One region of the Nocardioides sp. NBC_00163 genome, then DNA from elsewhere that is predicted to be linked to it. Evidence: riboswitches for the same ligand, from Rfam matches in the RefSeq annotation. Region 1 holds a riboswitch; the other holds the start of a gene.
The links. A riboswitch is a leader RNA that binds a small molecule or an ion and turns the genes downstream of it on or off. The one in region 1 is predicted to bind cyclic di-AMP.
Positions count from the first base shown of each region.

Region 2: linked by a shared signal. The riboswitch ahead of OG801_RS24595 (NlpC/P60 family protein) and the one ahead of OG801_RS22500 (C40 family peptidase) in region 1 are both predicted to bind cyclic di-AMP.

Region 1 is NZ_CP108155.1:4,683,114-4,697,722, reverse strand. Features, by position in the region: gene ftsE (cell division ATP-binding protein FtsE) at 1-474, opposite strand, end outside; gene OG801_RS22515 (hypothetical protein) at 549-1,172, shown strand; gene OG801_RS22510 (alpha/beta fold hydrolase) at 1,267-2,049, opposite strand; gene prfB (peptide chain release factor 2) at 2,054-3,172, opposite strand; gene OG801_RS22500 (C40 family peptidase) at 3,307-4,146, opposite strand; cyclic di-AMP (ydaO/yuaA leader) riboswitch at 4,152-4,323, opposite strand; gene OG801_RS22495 (response regulator transcription factor) at 4,537-5,217, opposite strand; gene ligD (non-homologous end-joining DNA ligase) at 5,232-6,149, opposite strand; gene OG801_RS22485 (DNA ligase) at 6,149-7,117, opposite strand; gene OG801_RS22480 (hypothetical protein) at 7,362-7,610, shown strand; gene OG801_RS22475 (Ku protein) at 7,753-8,586, shown strand; gene OG801_RS22470 (YciI family protein) at 8,707-9,066, shown strand; gene OG801_RS22465 (RNA polymerase sigma factor) at 9,063-10,337, shown strand; gene OG801_RS22460 (alpha/beta hydrolase) at 10,379-11,194, shown strand; gene kynB (arylformamidase) at 11,229-11,861, shown strand; gene kynU (kynureninase) at 11,858-13,111, shown strand; gene kynA (tryptophan 2,3-dioxygenase) at 13,108-13,908, shown strand; gene OG801_RS22440 (methylenetetrahydrofolate reductase) at 13,910-14,609, opposite strand, start outside.
Region 2 is NZ_CP108155.1:5,124,955-5,139,563, reverse strand. Features, by position in the region: gene OG801_RS24635 (ROK family protein) at 1-462, opposite strand, end outside; gene OG801_RS24630 (ROK family glucokinase) at 487-1,440, opposite strand; gene OG801_RS24625 (DUF5304 family protein) at 1,444-1,866, opposite strand; gene OG801_RS24620 (ArsA family ATPase) at 1,863-3,095, opposite strand; gene OG801_RS24615 (SRPBCC family protein) at 3,092-3,538, opposite strand; gene OG801_RS24610 (AMP-dependent synthetase/ligase) at 3,671-5,464, shown strand; gene OG801_RS24605 (M48 family metallopeptidase) at 5,542-6,774, opposite strand; gene OG801_RS24600 (hypothetical protein) at 6,869-8,071, opposite strand; gene OG801_RS24595 (NlpC/P60 family protein) at 8,110-9,096, opposite strand; cyclic di-AMP (ydaO/yuaA leader) riboswitch at 9,114-9,318, opposite strand; gene OG801_RS24590 (hypothetical protein) at 9,415-9,597, opposite strand; gene OG801_RS24585 (NYN domain-containing protein) at 9,720-10,985, shown strand; gene OG801_RS24580 (APC family permease) at 11,068-12,978, shown strand; gene OG801_RS24575 (hypothetical protein) at 12,959-14,609, opposite strand, start outside.

The DNA of each region.
Region 1 (14,609 bases):
CATCGGCCGGTTGATGAACGCACGGGCGACGGCCACGCGCTGCTGCTCACCACCGGAGAGCTCGTCGGGCATCCGGTCGCCCTTGCCGTCCAGACCGACCAGCTCGAGCGTCTCCGGGACGCGCTCCCGGATCTCGCGGTTGGAGTGACCGGTCACCTGCATCGCGAAGGCCACGTTCTCGGCGACGTTCTTGTTGGCCAGGAGGCGGAAGTCCTGGAAGATCGTGCCGACCTGGCGGCGCAGCCGCGGCACCTTCCAGCCGGCGAGCCGGTTGATCTCCTTGCCTGCGACGTAGACCCGACCGGTGGTCGGGCGCTGCTCGCGCAGCATCAGCTTGAGCGCCGTCGACTTCCCCGAGCCGGATTGGCCCACGAGGAAGACGAACTCCCCCTTCTGGATGTCGATCGAAAGGCTGTTGAGGGCGGGGCGCGCCTGCCCTGGGTAGGCCTTGCTGACCTTCTCGAAGCGGATCACCGCACCGAGGGTAGTGCAACGGTGGTGGGCTCAGCACTTCGGCTCAGAGATACCTGCCCCTGTACTCTGACGGCGTGCGCTCTGCAGTCCGGATCCTCATCGGTGCCGTAGTCCTCACCGCGATCGCGGTCGGGGTCGGCGTACTCACCCTGAAAGACGACGAGCCCGAGGTCGCCGAGGTGAAGGGCGACCTGAGCACCGCGGACACCACCACGATGCACGTACGCCGCGGCGCGTTCTGCGACCGCGTCCCGACCGAGGACGCGACCGAGGCTCTCGGCGGCGCCGCCGCCGAGAAGAAGGCCTACGGCGACGGCGACCAGACCGCCATCTCGGGTGAGGTCAACGACGTCTCGCAGGAGTACGGCTGCATCTGGACCGGGCCGGAGGACTCGGCCACCTCGGCGCGGGCCTGGGTCTTCGCGCCGCCGGTCACCCTGGACTGGGCCACGCAGATGATCAAGAGCGTGCCCAAGGGCTGCAAGGCCGCGTCGACCCCTGCGTACGGGAAGCCGTCGGTCGCGCTCACCTGCACCGACGCGAAGAAGCAGACGAAGGTGGTCTACCGCGGCCTCTTCGGCGACGCCTGGCTCTCCTGCGAGCTCACCGGCAAGGCCGGCGAGGCGCCCGCGACGGTCCAGAAGCGTGCCTCCCGCTGGTGCCTGGTGACCCTCACCGCGGCCGCCGCTGACGCCTGAGGTTCTGGATCGAGACCCGGTCCCGGCGCGTCGTTTGCACCGATCTAAAGTCTAGTGCTTTAATCGACTTAGTCGCTCGGGTCGGGTAGGCACCTCACCGGGCGGCGCGCGCCGCGGGCACTGAGTCAGAGCAGAGCCGGCTGGCGAGAGCGGGTGGGGTCCTTAGGGATGGGGATCCCACCCGCGACGCGAGCCACGCCAGGACGGTGCCGGCGAACTCGTCGGGCTGGTTGCGATGCACGAAGTGACCGACGTCGAAGTGGACGAGGTCGGCCTGCGGAATCCGCTGGGCGACCTTCTCCAGGTCCGACTGCGGGATGTGGCTGTTGCCGCCACCAGCCACGATCAGGGTCGGCATGGGCAGCAGCTCGAGCTGCTCCCACATCCACGCGTCGTACATCGTCGCCTCGACCAGCAGGGACGCGATGCACTCCCAGTCGTGGGGCATCGGCCTGGCCGCGCGCCCGGGCGACCTGCGCTCGCGCGGCGCAGGTGGCACCACGTCCTCGATGATCAGCCGGGAGACCAGGTCGGGCCGGTGCATCGCGACCAGGAGGGCGACGTTGCCGCCGGTCGAGTGCCCGACGACCACGGCGCCCGAGATCCCGAGCGCGTCCATCGCCACGATGACGTCGTCGGCGATGAGCCGGTGGGAGTACTCCGAAGCCCAGTCCGAGTCCCCGTGCCCCCGCATGTCGAAGGCATGCACCCGGTGGTCGGCCGCGAACGGCGGCACCACACCCTGCCACCGCTTCGCGCTGCCTCCGAGCTCGTGCAACAGCACCATCGGCACCCCGTCCTCAGGACCGTAGGCGTCATAGACGTACGCCGCTCCCCGGCCCGGGAGTGGAAGCCTGGTGCGCGTCAGCGCATCCATCAGGTCAGTTCTGTTCGGCCTTCTCGGCGCCACGGCGCCACCGGATCCCGGCCTCGAGGAACCCGTCGATGTCCCCGTCGAAGACCGCCTGCGGGTTGCCGGTCTCGTAGGTCGTACGCAGGTCCTTGACGATCTGGTACGGGTTGAGCACGTAGTTGCGCATCTGGTCGCCCCACGAGGCGGCGACGTCACCCTTGAGATCCTTGAGGTGGGCCTCCTCCTCAGCCTTCTTCAGCGCGAGGAGCTTGGCCTTGAGGACGATCATCGCGGCGGCCTTGTTCTGCAGCTGCGACTTCTCGTTCTGGCAGGAGACCACGGTGCCGGTCGGGATGTGGGTCAGCCGGACCGCGGAGTCGGTGGTGTTGACCGACTGGCCACCCGGCCCCGAGGAGCGGTAGACGTCGACCTTGATCTCGTTCTCGTCGAGCTCGATCTCGTCGGTCTGCTCCAGCACGGGCACGACCTCGACCGCGGCGAAGGAGGTCTGGCGGCGGCCCTGGTTGTCGAAGGGGCTGATCCGCACCAGACGGTGGGTGCCGGCCTCGACGGAGAGGGTGCCGTAGGCGTAGGGGGCGTGGATCGCGAAGGTGGCGGACTTGAGCCCGGCCTCCTCGGCGTAGGAGGTGTCGAAGACCTCCACCGGGTACTTGTTGCGCTCGGCCCAGCGGACGTACATCCGCATCAGCATCTCGGCGAAGTCGGCGGCGTCGACGCCACCGGCGCCGGAGCGGATCGTCACCAGGGCCTCGCGGGCGTCGTACTCCCCCGAGAGCAGGGTGCGGATCTCGAGGCTCTCGACGGCCTTCTTGACCCGGCCCAGCTCGGCCTCGGACTCGGCGAGCGAGTCTGCGTCGCCCTCCTCCTGGGCCATCTCGACCATCAGGCCGAGGTCCTCGATGCGGGTGCGGAGCTCGGTGAACTTGTTGAGCTCGTTCTGCAGCAGGGAGAGGCGGCCGGTGACGCGGGTGGCGTTGTCCTGATCGTCCCAGAGGTCGGGCGCGGCGACCTGCTCGCCGAGGTCGGCGATCTCCTTGCGCATCGCGTCCAGGTCCAGCACCTGGCCGATGGTCTGCATCGTTGCCTGGAGCTGCTTGATCTCGGTGTCGAATTCGGGGCCTGCCACGTCTTACAGGTTACTTGACGCGTGGTGCCGCACCCGATTCGCCGACCTTCAAATATGCGCTCGCCCTCCGGTACGGGGAACCGGAGGGCGAGCGCCAGGGGGATATGGGCCCCGAGACTGGGCTCAAAGGGAGGTCAGGCCTGGTGGGTCGAGCCGGCGAACCAGCCGTCCCAGGCAGCCTCTTCACGAACCGACGCGCCCGGCTTGGGGGCGTGCAGCATGATCGCCTGACCGTTCTCCCAGCGCAGGAAGATGCCCACGTGGTAGACCGGGCTGCCCCAGAACATCAGGTCGCCGCGCTGAATCTGGTCGTTCGGGACCGTCGGCAGCGCAGCGGCCTGGTCCCGCGAGACCCGGGGAAGCTCGATGCCGGCGGCACTGAAGGCGTACTGCGTCAGGCCGGAGCAGTCGAACGAGCTCGGGCCGGTGGCACCCCAGACGTACGGGTCGCCGATCTGCTCCGAGGCGACGCTGATCGCCCGCTCGATCTTGCCTTCCTGGCTCGCAGCGAAGGCCTTCGCCTCAGCCTCGGCCTTCTTCTTCGCCTCCGCGGCCTTCTTGGCGGCGATCGCTGCCTTGCGCTTCGCCTCGGCGGCCTTGCGGGCTGCCTCGGCCTTGCGCTCCTGCACCTCGACAGCCCTCTCGAGCTGCTTGATGTCGGTGAGCATCGCGGTGGGGGTGGCCGAGGCCTCCAGGGTCGGAGCCTCCACCACCTTGGCCGCCTCGACGGTCGACTCGACCGTCGTGGTCTCGTGGGAGGCCGGGGCGGCGTTGGCGGCGGGCACCGCCACCAGGGCACCGGCGGCGATGCCGCTGGCGAGGGTGATGCGGCCGATGAGCTTGCCGTGGCCGCTGAGCGTCGTCCTGAGCTTGTCGAAGGGAGATCCTGCGATCGACCGGGCGATCGAGACGTTCGGCGACCGGAACGGGCGGGGCGCGCCTCGATGGGCAGGGTTGGATACGGACTTGGACATGCGTGAGTTCCTTCCCACGCCTGCGAGGTGAGCTGTCGGGTTCGGGCTAGAAGGTTGCCCGGCCATCTGCGATGGCTTCACCCCAAGCGACCGTCCGAGTTAGTCGCGTGGAACTTGGGTCCCCCGCTCCTGTCCCATACGTACTGCTGAGTGTGAGGGTAAAGGGGGTTCAGTAGTTGGGGCCGGCGTCCGGAGGGACAGGATTCGGCGTGTACCGGGGCCGGTCGTGCGTTCTGCACGGCTCAACCAAGGTGACATGCGATCTGGAACGGATCCAATCCCGAATGGCCGAACCTGGAGCACAATCCGCGTGTTCACGCGTGACTTTGCCGTCGTTTGTGAAACATCTCACGGACTGAACACGCGTATGACACCGTGTCGAACTTGCGTTTACTCCGCAGCTTCGAGACGGAAACCGACGCCGCGGACGGCGACGACCTTCTCCTGCACACCGGCCGCCTCGAGCTTCTGGCGCAGGCGTCCGACGGTGACGTCGAGCGTCTTGGTCGAGCCGTACCAGTTCTCGTCCCAGACCTCGGCCATCAGCCGGTCACGGGAGACGACCTTGTCGCGGGAGGCGGCCAGGACGGCCAGCAGCGCGAACTCCTTGCCGGTCAGGGTCACCTCGCGCTCGCCGGCGTAGACCCGGTGGGCAGCCACGTCGATGCGCAGGGCGTCGTCGTCGGCGCCGAGCTCGACCGGACCCGAGCGGCGCAGCAGCGCGCGGACCCGCGCCTGGAGGACGGCCAGCGCGAACGGCTTGGCCAGGTAGTCGTCGGCACCGGCGTCGAGCCCGACGACCAGGTCGATCTCGGCATCACGTGCGGTGAGGATCATGATCCCGCCCTCGTAGCCGTTGTCGCGAGCGGCCTTGCAGACCTCGAGCCCGTCCATGTCCGGAAGGCCCAGGTCGAGCAGCACCAGCTCGGCGTCGTACGGAGGTGCCAGCAGCTCCAGCGCCTTCTTGCCAGAGTCGACCCAGGTGACGTCATAGCCCTCACGCTGGAGCGTGCGCACCAGGGGAGCAGCGATGTCCTCTTGGTCTTCTACGACAAGCACGGAGTTCGACATGAAGAGAACAATAGTTACAGCCCCGTAGGGCTTGTGAAGAGATCCCCCCTTTCAGATAAGCGCGTGATCACATCGTTAGGTCCGAGCTGGTCGATACCGAGGGGATCCTCGGCCCCTTCGGAGACCTCATCCCAGGTCACCGGAGCAGCGACGGTGGGGATCCCTTTGCCTCGCAGCGAGTAGGGACAGATCGTCGTCTTCGATCCCGAGTTCTGCGACCAGTCCAGGAAAACCTTGCCTGACCTGCGACTCTTGGTCATGGTCGCAGTGACCTTGCGCGGGTGGGCCTTCTGGAGGTCCTCGGCGATCTCCTTGGCCAGCGCCGTGGCGACGTCCGGCTCGACGGGCTCCGGCAGGGCGGCGTACAGGTGCACGCCCTTGCTCCCGCTGAGCACCGGAGTCGCGGAGAGGTCACGGGCGCCCAGCGCCTCCCGCACGAGCAGCGCCACCTCGCAGCACTCCTGCAGGCCGGCCGGCTCGCCGGGGTCGAGGTCGATCACGATCCGGTTCGCCCCGGCCGGGGCGCCGTCGCCACCGACCGTCCACTGATGGACGTGCAGCTCCAGCGCGGAGAGGTTCGCGGCCCAGGTGAGGGCGGCGAGGCTGTCGAGGATCGGAAAGGTGAGTGTTCCCTCCCTGTGGTCGGCGGTTCGGGATCCCGTTGTCGGAACGACGACCGTACGGACCCAGCTGGGTGTGCCGGCCGGTGCGTTCTTCTCGAAGAACGACATGTCGCCGACGCCGTGCGGCCAGCGGATCCTCGTCACGGCGCGGTCCTGGAGCTGCGGCAGGAGCGCCGGCGCGACCTGGGCGTAGTAGTTGAGCACCTCGCCCTTCGTCATGCCCGTACGTGGATAGAGCACCTTGCTGAGGCTGGTCAGGGTCAGGACCCGGCCGTCGACCTCGACGCGTACCTCTTCTCGTTCGACCATCACAGATCCTCCGGTGAGACGTCGTCCCTGATCCCGATGAAGCTCGGCTGCCGCAGCCGGCCCTTGTAGCTCGCCGCCGCGACGGCGGTGCCGTGGGTCTCCACCTCGACGACGAGGAGCGGCTCGACCCAGTGGGTGCCCCGAGCGTCCAGCGACGGCACTCCCCCGTCGGGGTCGACGTCGGGTCCGGCGAAGGGGCTCCGGCTGGTCACGCGGAGCAGCTCCCCGAGTCTCTGGGCCCGCTTGCCGGTGATGCCGCTGCCGACCCGCCCGCGGTAGATCAGACCCTGGGGCGTCGGCTGCCCGACGAGCAGGGCGCCGAGTCGTTCGGTGCCGCCCTCGGTGCCCACCTCGGGTCGCCAACCGCCGACCACCAGGGAGGCCCGGTAGCGGTGGGCCAGCTTGATCCAGTCCTTGCTCCGCTCCCCCGGCCGGTAGCGGCTGCCGCGCCGCTTGGAAACGATGCCCTCCAGCCCCTGCGCCCGCGTCACCTCGTGGAGCATCCGGCCGTCGTCGTAGGTCGCCGGCACCTGCCACGAGCCCAGGTCGCCGTCGGCATGGACGGCCTCGAGGATCTTGCGGCGCTCGGCCCAGGGCTCCTCGATGAGCAGCCGCCCGTCGAGACGGAGAAGATCGAAGACCATGTACGTCGCCGGGATCTTCTCCGCGAACCGCGCGGCGCGGCGTGCGTCGCGGTTGTGCATCCGATCCATGAGCACCCGGAAGTCGGGCAGCCCGGCGTCGTTGAGCGCAATCACCTCCCCGTCGACGACGATGTCGCGTTCCGGCCCCCTCGCGATCTCGGGCCAGGCGGGGGTCGCGTCGTTGTCGTTGCGTGTGGTCAGCCGGGTCTGCGTACGTCCTTCCGGGCTGTCGCCGAGGAGGCGGATGCCGTCCCACTTGACCTCATGGACCCACTCCTCCCCCGGAGGAACGTGGGCGCCAGGGGTGGCGAGCATGGGACGCATGCGTCCATCTTGCCTCTACGAAGTCGTTGCACCGGGCAGATCTGGTCCAATCCTCACGCCCAGTCGACGCCGACGCCGGCGCTACTCCAGATCGGGTACCTCGGCCGGTGGTCGGCTGCCGCGCTCGACCAGGCAGGCCTAGCGTCTGGGTCACGGGTCAGCGACCCGTGGGCCCTCTCCGTTGGGTTGGCGGAGGGGGCCCGTTTCGGCTTCGCACCCAACCGGGGAGAGAGGGCCCAGACCCATGACCATCCAGCTACGTGTGCTGTTCGTCTTTGCCGCGCTGATCGCGGCCCCCGTCGCTGCCTACATCGGGCTCATGCCCCTCGACGCACCATCGTGCGGGACCGGGCTGCGCCCCGAGGACATGTGCTTCTGGACCACTCCCGAGGAGCGCCGCCCGGAGGCGCTCGTGTGGCTCGCAGGCTCGGTCGGCCTGGTCGTGGCGGCGTTTCTCAGCGGCCGCTATCACTGGACCGGTCGCGACCTGTGACCATTGGCGCCGCCGTCGCGTGAGCCGACCCTGGCGAGTGCATTCCTCTCACCCGCCGTGTGACAGGTGCGGTTAAGGGGTACCGAGAAACTGGATTCCGGCAGATACTGGGGAAGTCGTTGCCGTTGCGGAGGGAGTCACCATGCGTGCGATCTGGAAGGGCGCGGTGTCGTTCGGGCTGGTCAGCGTGCCCGTGAAGCTCTATTCGGCGACGGAGTCCCACGACGTCTCGTTCCGTCAGGTGCACCAGTCCGACGGCGGCCGGATCCGCTATCAGCGGATCTGTTCGATCGACGGCGAGGAGGTGCCCTACTCCGAGATCGCGAAGGGCTATGAGACCGAGGACGGCGAGATGGTCGTGCTCACCGACGACGACTTCGCCAACCTGCCGACGACCTCATCGCGCGAGATCGCGGTGGAGAAGTTCGTGCCGAGCGACCAGATCGACCCGATGCTCTTCGAGAAGAGCTACTACCTGGAGCCGGAGAACACCGGGGTCAAGCCCTATGCGCTGCTGCGCCAGGCTCTGCTCGAGGCCGACCGTGTCGCCTTGGTGACCGTCGCGCTGCGGCAGCGCACCACGGTCGCGGCGCTGCGGGTGCGGCCGACCGACAACGGCGACGTGATCGTGCTGCAGACGATGATGTGGCCCGACGAGATCCGGGTGCCCGACTTCAAGGTCGAGGCCGGCGAGATCAAGGACTCCGAGATCAAGATGGCCAACATGCTCGTCGAGACCCTCGCGGGCGACTTCCATCCCGAGGAGTTCTCCGACGACTACGCCAGCGCCGTCGAGGAGATGGTGAAGGCCAAGATCGAGGGCGGCGAGGTCGAGCGGACCCCCACCTCCACCAAGACCTCCGGCGAGGTCGTCGACCTGCTCGCGGCGCTGCAGCGCTCGGTCGCCGCGGCCAAGAAGTCGCGCGGCGAAGAGGTCCCCGAAGAGGCCGAGGACAAGAAGTCGGAGGCGTCCTGAGGCGTCCTGACCGACACGTACCGAATTCTCTGGTGCTGACGTGTCGAAAGCGGCAGGCTCTTCTCGACGCGTAGGCGACGACGCGCAACGGACGCGACGCCGACACGCAAGGAGAAGCCGATGCGCTACATGATGTTCGTGAAGATGGACCCCGAGGCCGGGCCGCCGCCGGTCGCGCTGATCGAGGCGGTGGAGGCCGAGATCAAGCAGCAGTACGCCGACGGCATCCTGCTCGACGCCGACGGGCTCGGTCCCGCGGTGGAGATCCGGCTGACCGCGGGCGAGGTGACCCACATCGACGGGCCGTTCGCCGAGGCCAAGGAGGTCGCCGGCGGGTTCTCGCTCTTCGAGGTCCGCTCGCCCGACGAGGCCATCGAGCTCGGGCGCCGGATGATCCAGCTCCACGAGGAGCTGTGGCCGGGACAGGACGTGGCCGTGGAGATGCGGCCGCTGTTCGGTCCGCCGACCCCGGCTGAATGAGCTCGCCCACCGAGCACGCGATCGTCGCGGTCTGGCGCAACGAGTCCGTACGCCTCCTCGCCGGTCTGGCGCGGATGACGCACGACCTCGACCTGGCCGAGGACCTCGCCCAGGATGCTCTCGTCGCGGCGCTGGAGCAGTGGCCGCACGAGGGCATCCCTCGCAACCCCGGAGCGTGGTTGATGTCGATCGCGAAGCGGCGCGCGATCGACGGGTTCCGCCGTGACGAGGTGCTGCGCCGCAAGGTCGCCCTGCTGGGCCACGAACTGGAGGAGGGTGAGATGCCTGACCTGGCTGCCGCCGTCGATCACATCGAGGACGATGTGCTGCGGCTGATGTTCCTCTCCTGCCATCCGGTGCTGGCTCCCGACTCCCGCACCGTGCTGACCCTGCGGCTCGTGGGCGGGCTGACGACCGCCGAGATCGCCCGGGCCTACTTCGCCAAGGAGTCGGCCGTCGGCCAGCGGATCTCGCGGGCGAAGCGCACCCTGGCGGAGGTCGGGGCCTCGTTCGAGCTGCCCACCGGCGAGGAGCGGACGGCACGGCTGCGCGACGTGATGCAGACGATCTACCTGGTCTTCAACGAGGGCTACGCGGCCACGTCGGGGCCGTCGTGGACCCGGCCTGAGCTGTGCCTGGAAGGGATGCGGCTGGCCCGCATGCTGGCCGCGCACGCCCCGGGCGATCCCGACGCACAGGCGCTGCAGGGGCTGCTGGAGATCCAGGGGTCACGGCTCGCGGCCCGGGCGGATGCAGAGGGTCACCCGGTGCTGCTCGAGGACCAGGACCGGACCCGCTGGGACCAGTTGCTGCTGCGGCGCGGCCTGGCCGCGGTAGACCGGGCGACGGCGCTGGCCTCCTCCGGCACCCCCGGCGGAAGCTATCTGGTGCAGGCGATGATCGCCGCGTGCCACGGCCGCGCCCGACGGGCCGAGGAGACCGACTGGGCCGAGATCGCACGCCTCTACGACATGCTCGCGACCGGCGTCCCCGGCGCCGTCATCGAGGTCAACCGGGCGGTGGCACACGGGCGCGCTTTCGGTCCCGATGCCGGGCTGGCCATCCTGGCAGCACTCCCCGAGGGAGCGCTTCCTGGGTCGCATCTGCCCGCCGGCGTACGTGGTGACCTGCTGCACCGCGCCGGGCGGCACCTCGAGGCCGCGGTGGCGTTCGACGAGGCGGCATCGTTGACCACCAACGCCGGAGAACAGGAACTTCTCCAGAAACGTGCGGCCGCGTGTCGAAGCGACGAGGTCTCGTCCGACGCGTAAGTATCAACCGGCTCGACCACCGCGACAGAAGTGAGCAGACGATGACCACAACCACCACCTCCGCCGACGGCACCACGATCGCCTACGACGTCACCGGCACCGGCCCGGCGCTGGTCCTGGTCGACGGGGCCCTGTGCTACCGCGGCTTCGGGCCGTCGAAGGAGCTGGCCGACGCGTTCTCGGACCGGTTCACCGTCTACCGCTACGACCGCCGCGGCCGCGGCGACAGCAACATCGCCAAGCCGGCTGCCGCCGGCACGATGGAGGCGGTCGAGCAGGAGGTCGCCGACCTGGGGGCGGTGATCGAGGCGGCCGGCGGGCACGCCCACCTGCTGGGCCTGAGCTCGGGCGCGTTCCTCGCCCTGGAGGCCGCACGGGCCGGGCTGCCGATCGACAAGATCGTCGCCTACGAGGCGCCGCTCATCCTCGACGACACCCACCGCCCCAACGACGCCGACCTGGCGCAGCAGGTCGAGGCCCTGGTGGAGAAGGGCAAGCGGGCCGCCGCGGTCGAACTCTTCATGCGCATGGTCGGCATGCCGCTGATCGCGGTCAAGATGATGCGGCTCACCCCGGCCTTCAAGAAGCTCATCCCGGTCGCCCACACGCTGGTCTACGACCTGGGCATGTGCGTGCCGTTCCAGCAGGGTCTGCCCCTGCCGGGCGGCTACTTCAAGAACGTGTCGGTGCCCGTGCTGTCGGTGGCGGGCAGCAAGAGCCCGACCTACATGACCAACGCCCAGCAGGCCATCTCCAAGGCCGTTCCAGAAGGCCGCTACGTCGTCCTGGACGGGCAGGACCACATGGTCAAGGCCGACGCCCTGGCTCCGGTGGCCACCGAGTTCCTCACCGCCTGAACGACCCCGCCGGAGGGCGGCCTATCCTGGCGCCATGGCGCAGCTCTGGGACATCTCCCCACCGGTCCATGCATCCTCGCCGGTCTTCCCCGGTGACCATGCCACCGAGGTCGGCTGGACGTTCCGGATCGGCCCCGGGTGTCCGGTCAATGTCGCCGAGCTGACTCTGTCGGCCCACGTCGGCGCGCACGCGGACGCTCCGCTGCACTTCACCGACGGCGGCACGCCGGCCGGCGAGATGCCGCTGGAGCCGTTCCTCGGTCCGTGCCGCGTGGTCGACGTGTCGGGGGTACGGCCGCTGGTCACCGTCGACGACATCGACCTCACCGATCTTCCGCCGCGCGTGCTGTTCCGGACGTACGCCACCCAGCCGACGACCTGGGACGACGACTTCTGCGCGCTCGACCCTGCGCTGATCGACCTCCTGGCCGCCCACGGGGTGCAGCTGGTCGGCACCGACGCGGCCAGCCTGGACCCGTCCTCCTCCAAGGATCTTCCGGCCCACTTCGCGACCCATCGTCATGACGTACGCATCCTGGAGAACCTGCTGCTCGATGAGGTACCCGCGGGCGACTACGAGCTGATCGCGCTCCCCCTCAAGCTCACCACCGCCGACGCCGCGCCCGTGCGCGCCGTGCTCAGGCCGATCAAGGAGACTGCCGAATGAACCGCGACGATGCGGTCGCTCTCGACCAGGCCGACCCACTGGCCCCGCTGCGGGACCTCTTCGACCTGCCCGAGAAGACGATCTATCTCGACGGCAACTCGCTGGGCGCTCTCCCCCGCGCCACCGCCGGCCGGGTGGCCGAGGTGGTCACGCAGGAGTGGGGCCAGGGACTGATCGAGTCCTGGAACACCGCTTCCTGGATCACCCTCCCCCAGCGCGTCGGCGACAAGATCGCCCGGCTCGTCGGCGCAGGTCAGGGCGAGGTCGTGGTCGCCGACTCGACCTCGCTCAACGTCTACAAGGTGCTCGCCTCGGCGCTCTCGATCGCTTCCGCCGACTCACCTGAGCGGCGCATCGTGGTCAGCGAGCGCAGCAACTTCCCGACCGACCTCTACATCGCCTCCTCGCTGTGCCGTGACCGCGGCTACGAGCTGGTTCTGGTCGACTCCCCCGACGAGATCGAGGGGCTGCTGGACCGGACCGCGGTGCTGATGCTGACCGAGGTCAACTACCGCACCGGCTACCTGCACGACATGGCCGCGGTGACCGCGCTCGCGCACGAGCACGGCGTGCTTGCCGTCTGGGACCTGTGCCACTCGGCCGGTGCGGTGCCGGTCGACCTTCGGGGCGCCGACGCCGACTTCGCGATCGGCTGCGGCTACAAGTTCCTCAACGGCGGCCCCGGCTCGCCTGCGTTCCTGTGGGTCAACCCTCGCCACGTCGACCGTTTCGAGCAGCCGCTGTCGGGCTGGATGGGTCACGCGGCGCCGTTCGAGATGTCGCCGGGCTACCGGCCCGCGGAGGGGGTCTCGCGCTACCTGTCCGGAACCCCCGCCGTCATCGGCATCTCCGCCCTGGAATGCGGCGTCGACACGCTGCTGGCGGCCGAGACGTACGGCGGTCTCGAGGCGATCCGGGAGAAGTCGCTCGCGCTGACCCGGCTCTTCGCCGACCTGGTCACCTCCCGGCTTCCCGGGTTCACGATCGAGTCCCCGCTCGACGACGCGCAGCGGGGCAGCCAGCTCTCGCTGAGCATCGGCGAGGGTGCGTACGCGATCGTGCAGGCGCTCATCGAACGCGGTGTCGTCGGCGATTTCCGCGCAGGCTCACCGGACATCCTCCGTTTCGGCGTCACCCCGCTCTATACGCGCTACGTCGACGTGTGGGACGCCGTCGACCACCTGGTCTCGGTGATGGACAACGACGAATGGCGCGACGAGCGCTTCTGGACCCGAGGAGCAGTCACATGAGCAGCACGCAGGACCTTCCGATGGACTACTCCGACTATCTCCACCTGCCGGAGGTGCTCGGCGCGCAGCACCCGCTCTCGGGCGACCACAACGAGATGCTCTTCATCGTGCAGCACCAGGCGATGGAGCTGTGGATGAAGCTCGCGCTGCACGAGCTGACCGAGGCGCAGCGGCTCCTCGCCGAGGATGCCGTGCGTCCGGCGTTCAAGGGGCTGGCCCGGGTCTCCCGGATCATGGAGCAGCTCGTGCATGCCTGGGACGTCCTCTCGACCCTGACCCCGACCGAGTACGACAAGTTCCGCCCCTACCTGGCCACCGGCTCGGGCTTCCAGTCGTGGCAGTACCGCTGCATCGAGTTCGCGCTCGGCAACAAGGCCGCCTACACGCTCCGCGTGCACGAGGGACGCCCGCACGAGCAGGATGTGCTGGCCGCGTACGGACGTCCGTCTCTCTACGACGAGTCGCTGCGCCTGCTGGCCCGGCGCGGCTTCGACATCCCGTCCGATCATCTCGACCGGGACTGGAAGCAGGAGTACGCCGCCTCCGACGCCGTCGAGGCCGCCTGGGGCGAGGTCTACCGCGACCCGGACAAGCATTGGGACCTCTACGAGCTCGGTGAGGAGCTCACCGACCTCGAGACCGCCTTCCGGGTCTGGCGGTTCCGGCACGTGACCACCGTCGAGCGGATCATCGGGTTCAAGGTCGGCACCGGCGGGACCAGCGGTGTCTCCTACCTGCGCAAGCAGCTCGACATCATCCTGTTCCCCGAGCTGTGGGCGATGCGCACGGGGCTGTGAGTCAGCGCGCGAGCTTCCCGCGGAGCCGCTCGGCGAGACGTACGGAGGCCTCGATCTCGACCTTGCGGATCGAGACGGACTCGATGTTGATACCGAACGGCACGCCGAGCTGGCGGCAGAAGGACATCAGCTCGATCGCCGTCGCCTCGGCCTGCTCGAGCGAGGCGTCGAGAGTGTCGGTGGCGTGGCGCAGCTCGTTCTCGATCCAGCGTGGGACGTCGACGCCGAGCCAGCGGAGGAACTCGAGGGTCTTCATGGAGCCGCAGACGGAGAAGGTGAACACGATCGGCACCGGCTGCAGGCCACGGGTCTCGCACTCGTAGCGGTAGTCGGAGACGAGGTTCTTGGCGGCGTTGACGTCGTAGACGACCTGGGTGACGAAGTAGGAGCAGCCCGCCTCCTGCTTGGCGATCAGCCGAAGGTGCTCGTCGCCCTTGGCCGTGTGTCGCTCGGGAATGGCGACGGCGCCCAGGAGCAGGTCGGGGTTGGCCTCGTTCCGGATCTGCTGGGCACGGCGCAGGCTGGTGGCGACCCGCTTCTCACCCGAGGAGGCGCCGACGAAGACCGACAGCGCCTTGGCCGGGTCCTGGGTCTTGACCCAGTCGCGCAGTGTCGGCTCGTCGTACTTGCCCGTGGCCCGGTAGACGACGGCCGGCACGTCGAGACCGGCGAGGTTGCGCTCGAGGAACTCGGCGGGGTCG
Region 2 (14,609 bases), 440 kb from region 1:
CATGCCGTTGCGGCCCCGTACGATCCGGCCGTCCAGGACCACGGCTCCGCCGATGCCGGTGCCGAGGGTGATGAGCAGGGCCGAGTCGACGCCGCGGGCCGCGCCGAGCTCCAGCTCGGCCAGCGCGGCGCAGTTGGCGTCGTTGTCGAGCGCCACCCGAGTGCCCCATCGCGAGGAGAGCCGGGTCAGAGTCGGCTCGCCTCGCCAGGGCAGGTGGGGCGCGAACATGACCCGCTCCCCGGCGGCGTCGACGAACCCCGCGGCGGCCAGGCCGACGCCGGCGACGGGCCGGCCGGCGGCCACCTCGGTGACCGCCTCGGTCAGCGCGTCCTCCACCAGCTCCAGCTCGACCCGGCGTCCGGGCGTGCTGCGCTGAGCGGTGCGGAGCACCTCTCCGTCCGGCGAGACCTCCGCCGCGAGCACCTTGGTGCCGCCGATGTCGACACCGATGTGCAGGCTCACTTGTGCAGGCTCACTTGTGATGGCTCACTTGCGAGCCAGGTCCGCGGCGCCGATCAAACCTGCCTGGTTGCCGAGCGTCGCCTTGCGGACGTCGAGCATCGGCCGGTGTCCGCGGCCGGTCAGCTGAGCCTGGAAGGCACGCCGAGCGGGCCCGAGCAGCAGGTCGTCGGCCTCGGCCACTCCCCCACCGATGGCCACCACGGCCGGGTCCAGCACGGCGGCGATCGAGGCGATCCCCTCGCCGAGCCAGACGCCGAGGTCGGTCAGCGCCTCGATCGCGAAGGCGTCCCCGTCGCGGGCCGCCTCGGTGATCAGCGGGCCCTTGATCTTGTCGAGGTCACCCTCGGCCCGGTCCAGGACGTCGCGGGCCAGCAGCGAGCCGCCGCGCGCGGCGGAGCGGACGTTGCGCACCAGGGCCGACCCCGAGGCGTACTGCTCCCAGCAGCCGCGGTTGCCGCAGCCGCACAGGTGGCCGTTGGGCACGACCCGCATGTGGCCGATCTCGGCGCCGACGCCGAAGGCGCCGCGGTAGAGCTCGCCCTCGAGCACCAGGCCGCCGCCGACACCGGTGCCGACGGTCACCAGCATCATGTTGTCGACCTCGGCACCCGCGCCGTACTCGAACTCGCCCCACGCGGCCGCGTTGGCGTCGTTCTCGATCACGACCGGCAGCTCGAGGACCTTCTCCAGGCGCTCCTTGAGCGGTACGTCGCGCCAGGCGATGTTGGGCGCGAACATGACCGTCGAGCGGCCCTTGTCGATGTAGCCCGCGGCGCCGATGCCGACACACTCGATCGGGTGGCGGGTCTTGAGCTCCAGGACCACCTCGATGATGGCGGCCTCGATGGCCTCCGGGCTCTTCGCCGGCGACTCGACGCGGTGGTCCTCGATGATGTTGCCGTCGTGGTCGACGACGCCGCCGAGGATCTTGGTGCCACCGACGTCGACACCACAGGCGAGCTTCTTCGTCGTCGTCATGCCTCAGCTCCAGCCGTCGAGATCGATCCGTTCGACCTTCTCCGAGCGCTGCGCCCAGTCCCGGGTCGCATCTTCCTCAGCCCGCACGCCATCACTGTGAGCATCCTCGCCTTCACTAGGGCCAGCACCCGGACTCGTGGCCGCCGCATTGAGCACCGTGACCGCGGCCTGCATCAGCGACGCGGCAGCGCTGGCCAGGTGCACCTTGACCTCCGGACTCGACTCCCGGAGGACATGTACGGTACGGCACAGCGGGCAGTAGGCACACTCCGGTGCCCCGGTATCGAGATGCTCTCCGACCGCCTCGGTAAAGTGGCCGATCCGGGAGTCCTTGGCCCACTCGCCGATGGCTTCCATCAGCCGGCCGAGCTCCTCGGCGGTCGACCCCAACGGCTCGTCCGCCCACTCGTGGCGCTGCTCGCTCACGATAACTCGCTCTCGGTGTTCGTCGTCTGACGAGAAAACGTTACCCGCAGCTCCCCGCCCTCGACCCGCGCCCCGCTGACGCGCATCCGGGCGAGTGCGGCAGGAAGGGTCAGCAGGCGCCGGTAGGCACCCACGGTGATCGCCAGCTCGTCGCCGTTGCGGCCCAGCTGCACCTGGTCGCGGGCGACCCACTGGGCCAGCCCGGGCAGCGCCAGATGCACGATCGTGGCGTCGCCGGTGGTCTCGGTGCGGAACGGAGCCTCGGTCTCGGGGACGGCCAGCGGGTCGACGCTTCCCGTCCATGCATAGGCTGCCTCGGCGACCTCGAGCAGGTCCTCGACCCCCACCGGCTCGGTCGGCCGGTAGAACGAGCGCCAGACCGGCAGGCCTTCGAAGGAGGCGCCGACGTCGCCGAGCACGTCGTCCTGGGCCTTGACCCAGCCGGCGCGCCAGTCGTCGGAGCCGCCGGCCGGGAAGATCCGGTTGGCGACGACACCGTCGACGCGGTAGCCGTAGAGGGAGAGCGTCGTCCAGGACCGTCGTGCCTCAGCGAGCACGACCCGCTCGGGGGTCAGCACGATGCGTACGGACGCCTCGGGGCCGGACAGCAGGGCACGGACCTCCGCGAGCTCGTCGTGGAGCCGCACCAGGGCGTCGAAGACGGAGTCGCCGGGCATCGGCACCCCGGCGGCCTTGGTCAGCACCGGCTTGAGCGCCTTCACCATCTTGCGCTGCACCGGGAGGATGCGCTCGAGATACCAGCCCAGGGCCTCAGGAAGGGCGAGCAGCCGCAGCGTCTCGGCGGTCGGGGCGCAGTCGACCACGATCGTGTCCCACTCCCCCGAGACCGCCATCCGGCGCAGCTCCAGGAGCGCGAAGACCTCCTCGGCACCGGGGATGATGGTCAGCTCCTCGGCGGCGATCCGGTCCACCCCGATCGTGTCCAGGACGCTCAGCAGATAGCCCTGCACCTCCGCCCACGACTCCTCGAAGCGGCGCTGGGCATCGACATGCTGGACGTAGAGGTGCTCGGTGACCTGGACCGGCTCCGAGCCCAACGCACTCTCACTGTGCCCGTCGGAGATGGCGAACGCATCGCCCAGGGAGTGGGCGGCATCGGTCGAGAGGACCAGGGTGCGCAGGCCGCGGGCCGCGGACATCGCCGCGGTGCCGGCCGAGACGGTCGACTTGCCGACGCCGCCCTTGCCGGTGAAGAGAAGGATTCTCACGAAGGCATGCCCTGCTTCTCGACTCTCTGCTTGAGGCCTCGCAGCGCGGTGTCGATCAGGACCTTCTCGCCCTTGCGCTTGAGCATGCCGATCAGCGGGATGCTCAGGTCGAGCGCGAGCCGGTAGGTGACCTCGGTGCGACCACCGAGATCACGCAGCACGTAGGCGCCGTCCATCGACCGCAGCAGGTTGCCCTTGACCAGCGACCAGGTCACCTGGCGGTCGTCGTCCCAGTCGTACGCCAGGGTGTACTCGTCCTTGATCGGCGCGACGTCGAGCACGAACCGGACCTGCTCGCCCCGCCCGTCGACGCCGGTCTCGAGGACGCTGACCTCCTGCATGCCCTTCGCCCAGGCCGGATAGGACTTGAAGTCCGCGATCACCGCCATCACTGCCGAGGGCGCGGCCTCGATCACGATCGTCGAGGTGGTCTGATCGGCCATCGGTGGTGTCCTCACTCCCTGACTTGCTAGGTGCCATGGAGCGTACCGGATAGCATCCCGGTGAAATGGTCGGGCTGTGACGGGGGTAACCTCCGGTTCGAACCCACCTACCATCAGTATGCGGAGGCCCTTGTGCGTGAGTTCTCCACGCCCGCGACGTACGTTGTTCCCCCCACCGGCAGTCTGAGCGACGATGTCGTGCGCAACGCCGCCGAGGCACCCGATGCCGCCGTCCTCAGCCGGCCCGGCGCGGACGGCTCCTGGGTCGACGTGACGTCGTCCGAGTTCCTCGCTGAGGTCTCGGCGGTCGCCAAGGGACTGATCGCGGCGGGTGTCGGTGCTGGGGACCGGGTCGCGCTGCTCTCGAAGACGCGCTATGAGTGGACGCTGATCGACTACGCGGTCTGGTTCGCCGGCGCGACGACGGTGCCGATCTACGAGACCTCCTCGGCCGAGCAGATCGAGTGGATCCTCCAGGACTCCGCCGCCGTGGCGATCATCGCCGAGGACGCCGGCCACATGAGCCGGATCAGCGAGGTCCGCGCGGCCTGCACCGCGCTCAACAGCGTGTGGTCGATCAACGACAACGCCGTCGACCTGCTGGTCAAGCTCGGGGCCGACATCACCGACGAGCAGCTCGAGGCCCGCCGCAGCGCGGTCACCCCCGACGACGCCGCGACGCTGATCTACACCTCCGGCACCACCGGCCGCCCGAAGGGCTGCGTGCTGACCCACGGCAACTTCATGTTCGAGCTCGGCGTCGTCGTCGACTCGCTCGACGGCCTGTTCAACATCGAGGGCCGCAGCACGCTGCTGTTCCTGCCGCTCGCGCACGTCTTCGCGCGGATCATCCAGATCGGCTGCATCACGTCCCGCACCCGTCTGGGCCACACCCCCGACATCAAGAACCTCGTCGCCGACCTCGGCACCTTCCAGCCGACCTTCGTGCTGGCCGTGCCGCGGGTGTTCGAGAAGGTCTACAACACCGCCTCGCAGAAGGCCGTCGCCGACGGCAAGGGCCGCATCTTCGACATGGCCACCGAGGTCGCGATCGAATACTCCCGGGCCACCGAGACCGGCAAGGCGCCGTTCCTGCTCGCCGCCAAGCACAAGCTGTTCTCCAAGCTCGTCTACGGCAAGCTGCTCGCCGCGCTCGGCGGCAACTGCTCCTACGCGATCTCCGGCGGGGCACCCCTCGGCGACCGCCTGGGCCACTTCTACCGCGGCATCGGCGTCACCGTCCTGGAGGGCTACGGCCTCACCGAGACGACCGGCGCGCTCACCGTCAACCTGCCCGAGGCGTTCAAGATCGGCACCGTCGGCCGGCCGATTCCCGGCACCTCGGTGCGTGTCGCCGATGACGGCGAGCTGCTCTTCAAGGGCGGCCAGGTGCTGAAGGAGTACTGGCAGAACCCGGCCGCCACCTCGGACGCGAAGACCGAGGACGGCTGGTTCCACTCCGGCGACCTCGGCGAGGTCGACGACGAGGGCTTCGTCAAGATCACCGGCCGCAAGAAGGAGATCCTGGTCACCGCCGGCGGCAAGAACGTCGCCCCGGCCGTCCTCGAGGACCGACTGCGCGCCCACGTGCTCGTCGACCAGTGCATCGTCGTGGGCGACGGCCAGCCGTTCATCGGCGCGATCGTCACCGTCGACCCCGAGGCGCTGCCCACCTGGGCCGAGGCCAACGGCAAGTCCGGCAACATCGAGGACCTCGTCGAGGACGAGGACCTGCGCGCCGCCATCCAGAGCGCCGTCGACGACGCCAACAAGGCGGTCTCGAAGGCGGAGTCGATCCGCAAGTTCGCGATCATCCCCGAGTCCTGGACCGAGGAGGGTGGCCAGCTCACCCCCAGCCTCAAGCTCAAGCGCAACGTGGTCATGCGCGAGTTCAGCCACGAGGTCGACGCGCTCTACAGCAAGTAGAACCACGCCGAGTCGGCTCGTTCTGACGAGCCGACTCGGCGGTGTTTTCGGTGAGGACGAGCCGACTCGGCGTTCTGTCAGTCGAGCACCCGATGGGCGATCGCGATGCGCTGCAGGGTCGTCGGGTGGGAGCCGAACCACCACTGCGACCAGGCCTGCGGTGACGGGTCGGAGAGCGAGCGGGCACCAAGATCGTGCTGCAGCTGGATGAATGACTCCAGGTCGCCGGTGGCGTGGAGCGCGTCGACGTCGGCGCGGGCCTCGACGTGTCGGCTGAGGCCGTTCTGGATCGGCATCGCCAGCACGCTGGCCAGCGCGAAGACCGCCATCAGCATCGGGACGGTTTCGGGGGTGGCGTACTCGTCCTGGCGGCGGTAGGACAGCAGCAGGCCCAGCAGGCCGACGCCGGCGGCCGCGCCGGCGGCGCCGATGACCGTGCCGACCAGGACGTCGTCGTGCTTGGCATGGGCGAGCTCGTGGGCGACGACGGAGAGGACGGCGCCGCGCGCGGCCGCACCCCGCTGCGAGTCGACGAGGTTGTCGTAGAGGACGACTCGGCGGGTGGAGCCGAAGCCGGTGACGTACGCATTGAGCGAGGTCGTACGCCGGGAGGCGTCGACCACCAGGACGTCGTCGAGCTCGACGCCCTCACGCTCGGCGATCGCCATCACCTCGGTCCGGAACTGGCCGCGCGGCAGTGGCTCGAATTCGTTGAACAGCGGCTCGATGACGACCGGGTAGACGAACGAGCCGACCACCACCAGGGCCGCGACCATGGCGGCGGCGACGGCGGGCCACCAACGCCGGCTGAGACGGATGCAGGCGAAGAGGGCGAGCAACGCCACGGAGGTGGTGACGATGCCGACGACCTGGTTCAGCAGCGAGTCGCCCAGCCAGGGCCCCCACGCCTGCCGGGAGAGCCCGTAGCGCATCTGCAGCCGGTGGATGGCGATCCCGAACGGCAGCGTCGCGATCCAGCCGAGCAGCGTGACCACGGCGACGGCGAGCACCACCCGGAGCAGCCACGGCCCACGCAGCCGCGCCACCAGACGCCGGCCCAGCGACGTGAACCCGAGCACGCACGCGACCACCAACGAGACGACGAGCGAGGCCCGGCTGATCCAGCGAGCGGTGCCGGAGTAGGCCAGCATCCGCTCCAGCTCCTCGGGCGTGAACACGTCACGCTCGTCGGGCAGGTCGAGCGCGCCGCCCGGGAAGGGATGCCACGGGATCAACGTCCAGGCGAGCACCACGAACGCCACCGCGCCGAGGACGAGAACCACCCAGGACGTACGCCGCGTTGCACTCACGCCGCCACCTCCGTAGCGCAAGCGCCAGGATACGGACGCGGCGGCGTGTTATACGCATGGTTCACTCGCTGACGCTCGCTCACTTCTGCCCCCGTCATCGAGCCGAGTGTGACAGATGAGTCCGCCAGCGGGCGGTCAGCTCGTCCTCCCCGAAGCCGAAGCCGGCCTGCAGCGCCTTCTCCAGGCCGATGCCGCGACCGGTCTCCTCGTAGAGGTCGACCAGGGCCTGCTCACCGCCGGCCTCGGCAAGCACCTCGCAGGCGAGCCAGGCGGCTTCGTACTCCGCGCCAAAGTGCTCCGAGCGGGTGTTGAACTCGGCCTTGCCCGGCAGGTGGTCGGGGGCGCCGTTCTCGCGGACCTGGGCGAGGATCTGGCCGGCGGTCTTGGACAGCGGCAGCTTGGTGTCGCGGAGCGCGACGTAGTCGGCGAAGCCCTCGACGAGCCACATCGGCCGGCGGGTGTTGGTCGCGGCGTCGGTGGCCGCGTGGGTGGCCTCGTGGGTGATGACGATCTGGGCGCCGGGGGCGTCGAGATCGCCGATGACGCCCTGGTTGACCCACACGTGCAGCGGCGTCCCGGCCTTCGTGGATCCGTCGACGGTCGCGGTCACCGCCGCGACGGCGGCGTACGTCCCCGGCTGCGCGCCGAGCGCGGAGTCGAGGCCGTTCGCGGGCACCTCGAGGACCAGGCGCGGGTCCTTCCAGGGGATCACCTTGCGGACCCCGGCGACAGCGGTGGTGGCCAGCTCGGCGTAGCGGTCGGCGACCTCGGCCGACGCCTGGGCGACCACGAGGGTGGAGCCGGTGCGGCGCACCTCGACCGGGCCGCTGAGCCACAGCGGCAGCCGGGTGCCCTGGGCCGCCGAGAACCCGGTGATCGCGCCCTCGGCGTCGAAGCCGACCTTCAGCTCCTCGGTCAGCGCCGGGTCGCCGGGCGTGCGCCACGACATCTCGACGTCGGCCGTCCAGGAGCCGTCCGGCTCCACGTTGCCCGACTCGGCGACGTACCTCGCGGTGACGTCCCCGATGCCGATCGCCCGAGCGTTGCGCACCGCCACCGAGGCGGCGTCCTCTCCCTCGGGCTCCGCCCCGTCACGTACGCCGTCGACCAGCTCCGCCAGCGAGGCCCTGGCGCCTTCGGTGTCGGCGCGCACGACCGGCGCGCTGCTCGGGGTCGGCGCGACGTACTCGCCCCCGCCGGTCAGCCGCCAGCCGACGAACCCGGCGAGCAGCATCACCAGCACGAGCCCGGCCCCGATAAGGGCCGGACGGGAAAGAAGAGAGCCGACCGTTCGCACCTGCGAACGATCGGCCTCTTCGGGGTGCTGGGTCAAGCTCAGCCCGGGCGGACGGCGCCCGTGTAGGGCATCTCGTCCATCGGGGAGACCTTCACACCGGTGCTCGGGTTGGAGGCGTGCACGATCATGCCGTTGCCGATGTAGATGCCGACGTGGCTGATCGGGCTGTAGTAGAAGACCAGGTCACCGGGGGCGAGCTGGTCGCGCGAGACCTGGGGTCCGCTGCTGTACTGCGCCGAGGAGGAGTGCGGGAGCGAGACGCCGGCCTGGCCCCAGGCACCCATGGTGAGGCCCGAGCAGTCCCACGACTCGGTGCCGGTGGCGCCGTAGACGTAGGCGTCGCCGACCTGGGCGAGGGCGTAGTCGACGGCCGCCTTGGCGCGGCCCGAGGGCGGCGGCAGGTTGCCCGGGATGCTGGTGTCGGTGGACTGGAACTCCTCCAGCTCATCGGCCTCCAGCTCGTCGAGCTCGGCCTGGGCCGCCTCGTACTTCTTGTCGATCTCGCTCTTCTTCTGCTGCATGGTCGTCTTGACCTTGGCCATCTGGGACTTGGCGTCCTCGGTGGCCTCGCGGCGGACCTGGAGGGCCTCCGCCTCGGTGTTGTACCGGGCGAGCAGGTCGGCCTGCAGCGCGTTGTAGGACGAGACGGTGGAGAGACCGGCGAGGAACTCCTGCGGGTCCTCGGAGGTGATCACCTGGCCGACGGCAGAGACGTCAGAGCCCTCGAACTGCCGCAGCACGGAGTCACGGAGCTCTGCGCGGATCTTGTCGAGCTCCTTGCTCTGACGCTTCTCGTCGGAGCTGAGGTCGTCGAGCTGGTCCTTGAGGTCCTGAAGCCGCAGCTTGGCGTTGCTGTAGTCCTCGTTGGCCGCCTCGGCCTGGGTGTAGAGCTTGTCGACCTTCTTGCGAACGTCGTCGATGTCAGGGTCTGCCTGGGCGGGGGTCGCTGCGGGAATGATCCCGGCGACACCGATGGCGGCGATGCCGGCTGCTCCGGCAATGAGTCGCTTCCGGTCGCGTGTCACGAGCGGACGGTCTCCTTGTGTGTAGTCGTTGACGCCTACCGGGTGAGCTGACGGGTTCAGGCACGACCTGCCTTACCACCGCTCCTCGATCTGGTCTCCCAGATCGCCCTTGCGGCGGATGCACCCCAGGTGATCGCACTCCGTTCTCACGGCGTACGACCGGTGTGGTTCCCCGGCTCCTGGCCCGCCCCGAAGCGGGCCTGGACTAAGCGCGACACTCGCGTGGGCCGGTTGACCCACTTCCACGAGCGCCAAGTTCCTGCGCACACTAGCCGACGGCATCCCCCACCTGCCAACCACCCACGCCCAAAAGTTCGGCTACATCCCTTCCACCATGCGAAGCGGCGGGACCAGTCCACCCTCGGCCAGCACGTCGAGCGCCCGGCGCTCGTCGTCCTCGATGGTCAGCTCCGGAGGCGGCCCCAGAAGCACGGTGACCACGCAGTCGTGGCACGCCAGTCCCCGCACGAGGCAGGTGTCACAGTCGATTCTCGTCGTCATGTTGTGACGGTCTCACCGAGCACCGACATTTTTGCTTTCGTCCGGTTGCGTCCGGCGTGTCATCACCATCGCAGCACGGTATTCGAGGCGGCGATCGCGGACCGGGTCCCTACACTTGGAGCATGGAGGTCTCCGCGTACGCGACGCTCCCCGACACGGTCCGGGGGCGCATCGTCGCGCTCACGGCCGGGGTGCTTCCCGACGTGGCGCGTCTGCCGCCCGCGCTCAAGCGGATCGCGGATTTCGCGCCCGCCCGGCGGGCCAAGGCCGGCGGCGCGATGATCGCCTCGGTGCTCGAGAGCGACGACGAGGTCCGGGAGAAGGTCGGCAGCCAGCTGCGACCGGCGTACGTCTCCGAGGGCTCCTCCGACGACGTGGTCCTCCCCGAGGATCCGGCCGAGGCGGCCGCGGTCGTCTGGCTCATCCGCCCCGACGGCTGGGAGGTCTCGCTCAAGGAGGCCCTGGACCGGCTGGAGGCCGCCGCGGTGCCGGTGGTCGACGCCGAGGTCGCCCGGCTGCGCGGCAAGCTCGCCGCGGCCGAGGACGAGCTCCGCGAGGTGCGTGCCGACCGCAAGGCCCGCCTCGACGACCTCAAGGCCGACAACACCGCACTGCGACGCAAGCTCGGCGAGGCCCGGGCCGCGGCACGCGAGGCCGGCACGGGGCTGGACGAGGCCCTGACCGAGGCCCGCACGGCGCTCGCCCGCGCCGAGGACGAGGTCGCCGCGCGTGACCGCCAGCTGCGTCAGCTCCGCAGCCAGATCGACAAGCTGGAGCGCGAGGCGGCCGCCGAGCGGCGTACGTCCAAGACGGACCGCGAGGACGCCTCGCTGCGCGCCCGGTTCCTGCTCGACACGCTGCTCGACGCGGCCGGTGGCCTGCGTCGCGAGCTGGCGCTGCCGCCTGTCACCGGCACCCCGGGCGAGCGGGTGGAGGCCGAGCTGGCCTCCGCGGACGCCGCCGCCGGTGCCGGGGTCACCAGCAGCGCCCACCTCGAGCAGTTCCTGGCGATGCCGCGGGTCCGGCTCATCGTGGACGGCTACAACGTCTCCAAGGCGCTGTGGCCCGACTCGGCGCTCGATGCCCAGCGGCTGCGGCTGCTGCGGGCGATCGCGCCGATCGCCGCCCGCACCGGCGCGGAGACGACCGTCGTCTTCGATGCCCACTCCGCATCCGTACGCCCCACCGCGGTGCCTCCGCGCGGCGTCAAGGTCCTCTTCTCCCCCGAGGGCGTCATCGCCGACGACGTCATCCGCGACCTCGTCGACGCCGAGCCCGCGGGCCGCGTCATCCTGGTGGCCACCGACGACGCCGAGGTCGTCAAGGACGTACGCCGCGCCGGCGCCCGCACCGTCCCGCTCTCCTCGCTCTCGCCCCTGCTCGGTTGATCCAGCAGGCTTCCTGCGCCACACCGGCCTGATTCGATAGGTTCTCCCGACGTTCGAATCATCGGGAGTGGGAGACCAGCGCGTGCGGCACACCCTCAGCGCGATCGCCAGGATGATCCTGTGCGCCGCGGGATTCGTGATGTCCATCTACGGCAGCGTCCAGCTCAACGCCCTCAAGTCGCCGGGATTCCGCGAGCTGCTGCACGAGTCGAGCTTCTGGGTCGCGGCCGTCGGGGGCCTGATGACCGCGATCGCCTTCGAGGCGATGCGACGGGCGCAGGTTCCCGCGGTTCCCGCTCCGCAACCGGCCGAGTCCGTCACCACACCTGTTGCTCCCGTGGCCCACGATGAGCCCGCGAAGGACGAGAGGGACGAGCGACCCGCCGATCAGGCCGACAAGCTGAGCCTCGTCGAGGTCGTCGGTCTCGCCGCGGGCGGCGTCATCGGATCGGGCTGGCTCCTGGCCGTCCCCACCCTCCACGAGAGCCTGGGCGAGGCCGCGCTCCTCGGCTGGGCCGCGGGCGGCGTACTCATGCTCACGATCGCGGTCGTGATGGTCGAGTTCGGGCTCATCTCCCAGCGCACCGGCGGGCTGCTGTTCCACCCGCACGACGCCTTCGGGCCGCTGGTGGTGATCATCCTCGCGGCGTCCCTGTGGATCTCGTACGCCATCAACCCGGCGGCCCAGGCGGCAGCGGCGGTCAACGGGCTGGCCGAGATCGTCCCCGCCCTGGCAGGCGACGGCGGGCTCACCGGGATCGGATCGACCCTGGCGGTGCTGGTGACTGCCGCGATCATCGCCTTCGTCCTGCTGCCCCGGCGGCTCGTCCTCCGCACGAACGCGGCCCTGACGCTGCTCAAGATCGCCATCCCGGTGGTCTTCGTGGTGTGCCTGGCGCTCGCCGTCCCCGCTCCCCTCACCGGCCCGGGACCGGCCGCCGGGCCCACCTCGACCGGCGTGCTGAGCGCGCTGATCACCAGCGGCGTGATCTACGCCTACATCGGCTTCCAGGCGCCCTTGGACGTGACCGGCGAGGTCCGTGGCGGCCGTCGCGAGGTGGCGAGGCGGGTGCGCTGGGCGGTCTACGGCACGGTCGTCGGCTCGTTCCTGCTCTACTCCGCCCTCCAGCTGGTCTACGCCGAGCACATGGCCGGGTCCGGGGCCGAGCACGGCACCTCGTACGCGCGCCTGACCGACGCGGCCACGCTGGCCGGAGCGCCGCTCGACTGGCTGGTCGTGCTGGTCCGGATCGCCGCGATCCTGGCGCCGATCGGGTCCGGCATCGTGTTCACCTACGCCCTCAGCCGCGAGGTCTACGCGCTCAGCGCGGAGAGGTACGTCCCCAGCGGCCTGCACGAGCCGCGGGCATCACGGCTCCCCGGCCGCACCAGCGACTCGTTCTGGCTGATCCTGCTCGTGAACCTGGTGCTCGCGCTGGTAGTCCTGGTCGCGGTGGGCGGCGACTGGCAGACCCTGGCCGTGCTCAACACCATCCCGATCCTGATCCTGTACGCGGTCACCTGCGTCGTCCTGGCCGTGCGCTCCGACCTGCTCGGGACGGGTGCCCAGCGACTCCTCCCGTTCGCGGCGTACGCAGCCTTCGTCGCCATCGCGCTGGTCGTCAACGAGTCCGCGTGGGACCGGGTGTGGAAGGGCGTGGCGGTGATCGGCTGGGGATCGCTCGTCCTGCTCGTGCTCCCCTGGCTCCATCATCTCCGGGTCCCCGGCCTGGGCTGGTACGACGCGAAGAACCACGGCGCGCGCCTGGTCTCGCGCGACCCGGCGAACCGCCCGTTCGTCGTGCTGGCGCTGTACCTGGTCGCGCTGACGCTGCTGAGCGCCGTCCGCCACCGGATCGACGACGACTCCGTGTGGAGCGTGTGGAGCCTGCGCGCCCTGGTGATGATCGTCGCCTCGGGCGCGTTCGTCCTCCTCGTCGGTGCGGGGCGCCGCTACCTCAGGCAGACCCGGCTCACGACGACCCGGCCCTGACCCACTCGGCCTCCTCCTCCTGGCCGGCGGCGATCAGGGCCTCCACCACGGCATCGACCCGGGCCCGGTCCTGCCACCGCCCCACGGAGCGGCGCAGGACCCCGGCGCGACTCGCCTCCGGATAGCGGTGCAGGCGCAGCCGTGTGGTGATGCCGACGATGTCGGTGGGGGTGACGCTCTGCGCCTGGTCGAGATAGCGGATCAGCAGCCGGTCGGCCGTGCCGGCGAGCTCCTTGCAAAGGAGCTGGTGGGCGGTCTCGGCGATCGTAGGCCCGGCGCCACGGCGGTTGATCGCCTCGTCGGCGAGGTGATGCCAGGACGTACGCACCGCGTCGGTGAACCCCGCCGACTCGAGGGCGGCGAGGCACTCGGCGTACCAGGCGACGTACGTCTCCTCGGTCGGTGCCGGGTAGACGAGCAGATCCTCGGCCAGCCGCCAGCCGACGTCGGCGGCGACGGCCGACCGGCCCCGCCTGCCGACCCGGGAGGGAACGTGCCCGAGCAGACCCACGATCTCCTCGGCGGGGCGGAGCCGGACCAGGGTCGCGGCGTGGCGACGAAGGTCCTCGCCCAGCGTCTTGCCGTGGCCATCGGCGAGATAGCCGGCGATGCCCTCCACGACGGCGGACGCCATCGGCTCGCGGTCCGCGCCCTCCGGGGTGAGCACCCAGTGGAGCAGCTTCCGGGTGGTCTCAGCGGACGGCTGGGCCCACGACCAGCGGTCGAGGAAGTCGCCGAGCCGCTCGATGTGGCCGCTGTGGGCGAGCGCGCGGACGAGCATCGCCGCCTGGGCCTCGTCGCCCTCCTCCATGAGGGTCTCGCAGATGCGCTTGAGGTTCATCGGCGTCGCGTCGCCGGCCATCGCTGCCAGGAGGCTGTCGCGGCCGGGTCCCCGGCTGCCCCGCAGCAGCAGCACCACGTGCTCGCGCGCCTCCTCGGCGTTCTCGCTGCCGTCGAGACGCAGTTTGAACCAGTCCTCGAGCACGCGGCCGCCCGGGCACAGCTCCCAGAACGCCGCGACGAGATCCTGCTGCTGGGCGGGACCCGGCGCCCGGCCGAGGTCACCGATCGCGCCGAGGGTGCGCCAGAGCAGGTCCAGGGCGATCTCACTCAGCCTCGGGCTGGCGCACAGCGCGACGTAGAGCAGGGCCTTGTCGAGGTTCGAGCGACCGCTGGCAGGGGCTGCGAACTGCTTCACCGTGTCGTTGACCAGGTCCGGCGCCCCGAGCAGGTGCAGCGCCCGGAGGAACCGGGCGATGTCGGGGACGGTCCGCTGACGGAGTACGTCATGGATGACGGCGTAGGCGATGGAGGCGTCGTGCTCGGTCTCGATCGCGAGCCGGGCCGCGTCCTCGGGCGGGCGGTGCAGCGCCGCGGCCGCGATCAGGATCACCCGGTCCGCGGCGGACTCAAGCGACGTCGCCACGGCGGCCAGATCGCCGTCCGCGAGCCGGCCATAGGCGTGCAGCGCCTGGACCGCGATCGCCGGATGGCCCTGCGTACGCAGCTCCGCGAGCCAGGCCACGAACCGGTCGACACCTTGGGCCGAGACCCGGGCGAAGGCGTTGTCGATCAGCTTCTGGGTGTTGAGGACCTCGTCGGCCTTGGCGCCGTCGAGGACGGTGACGTAC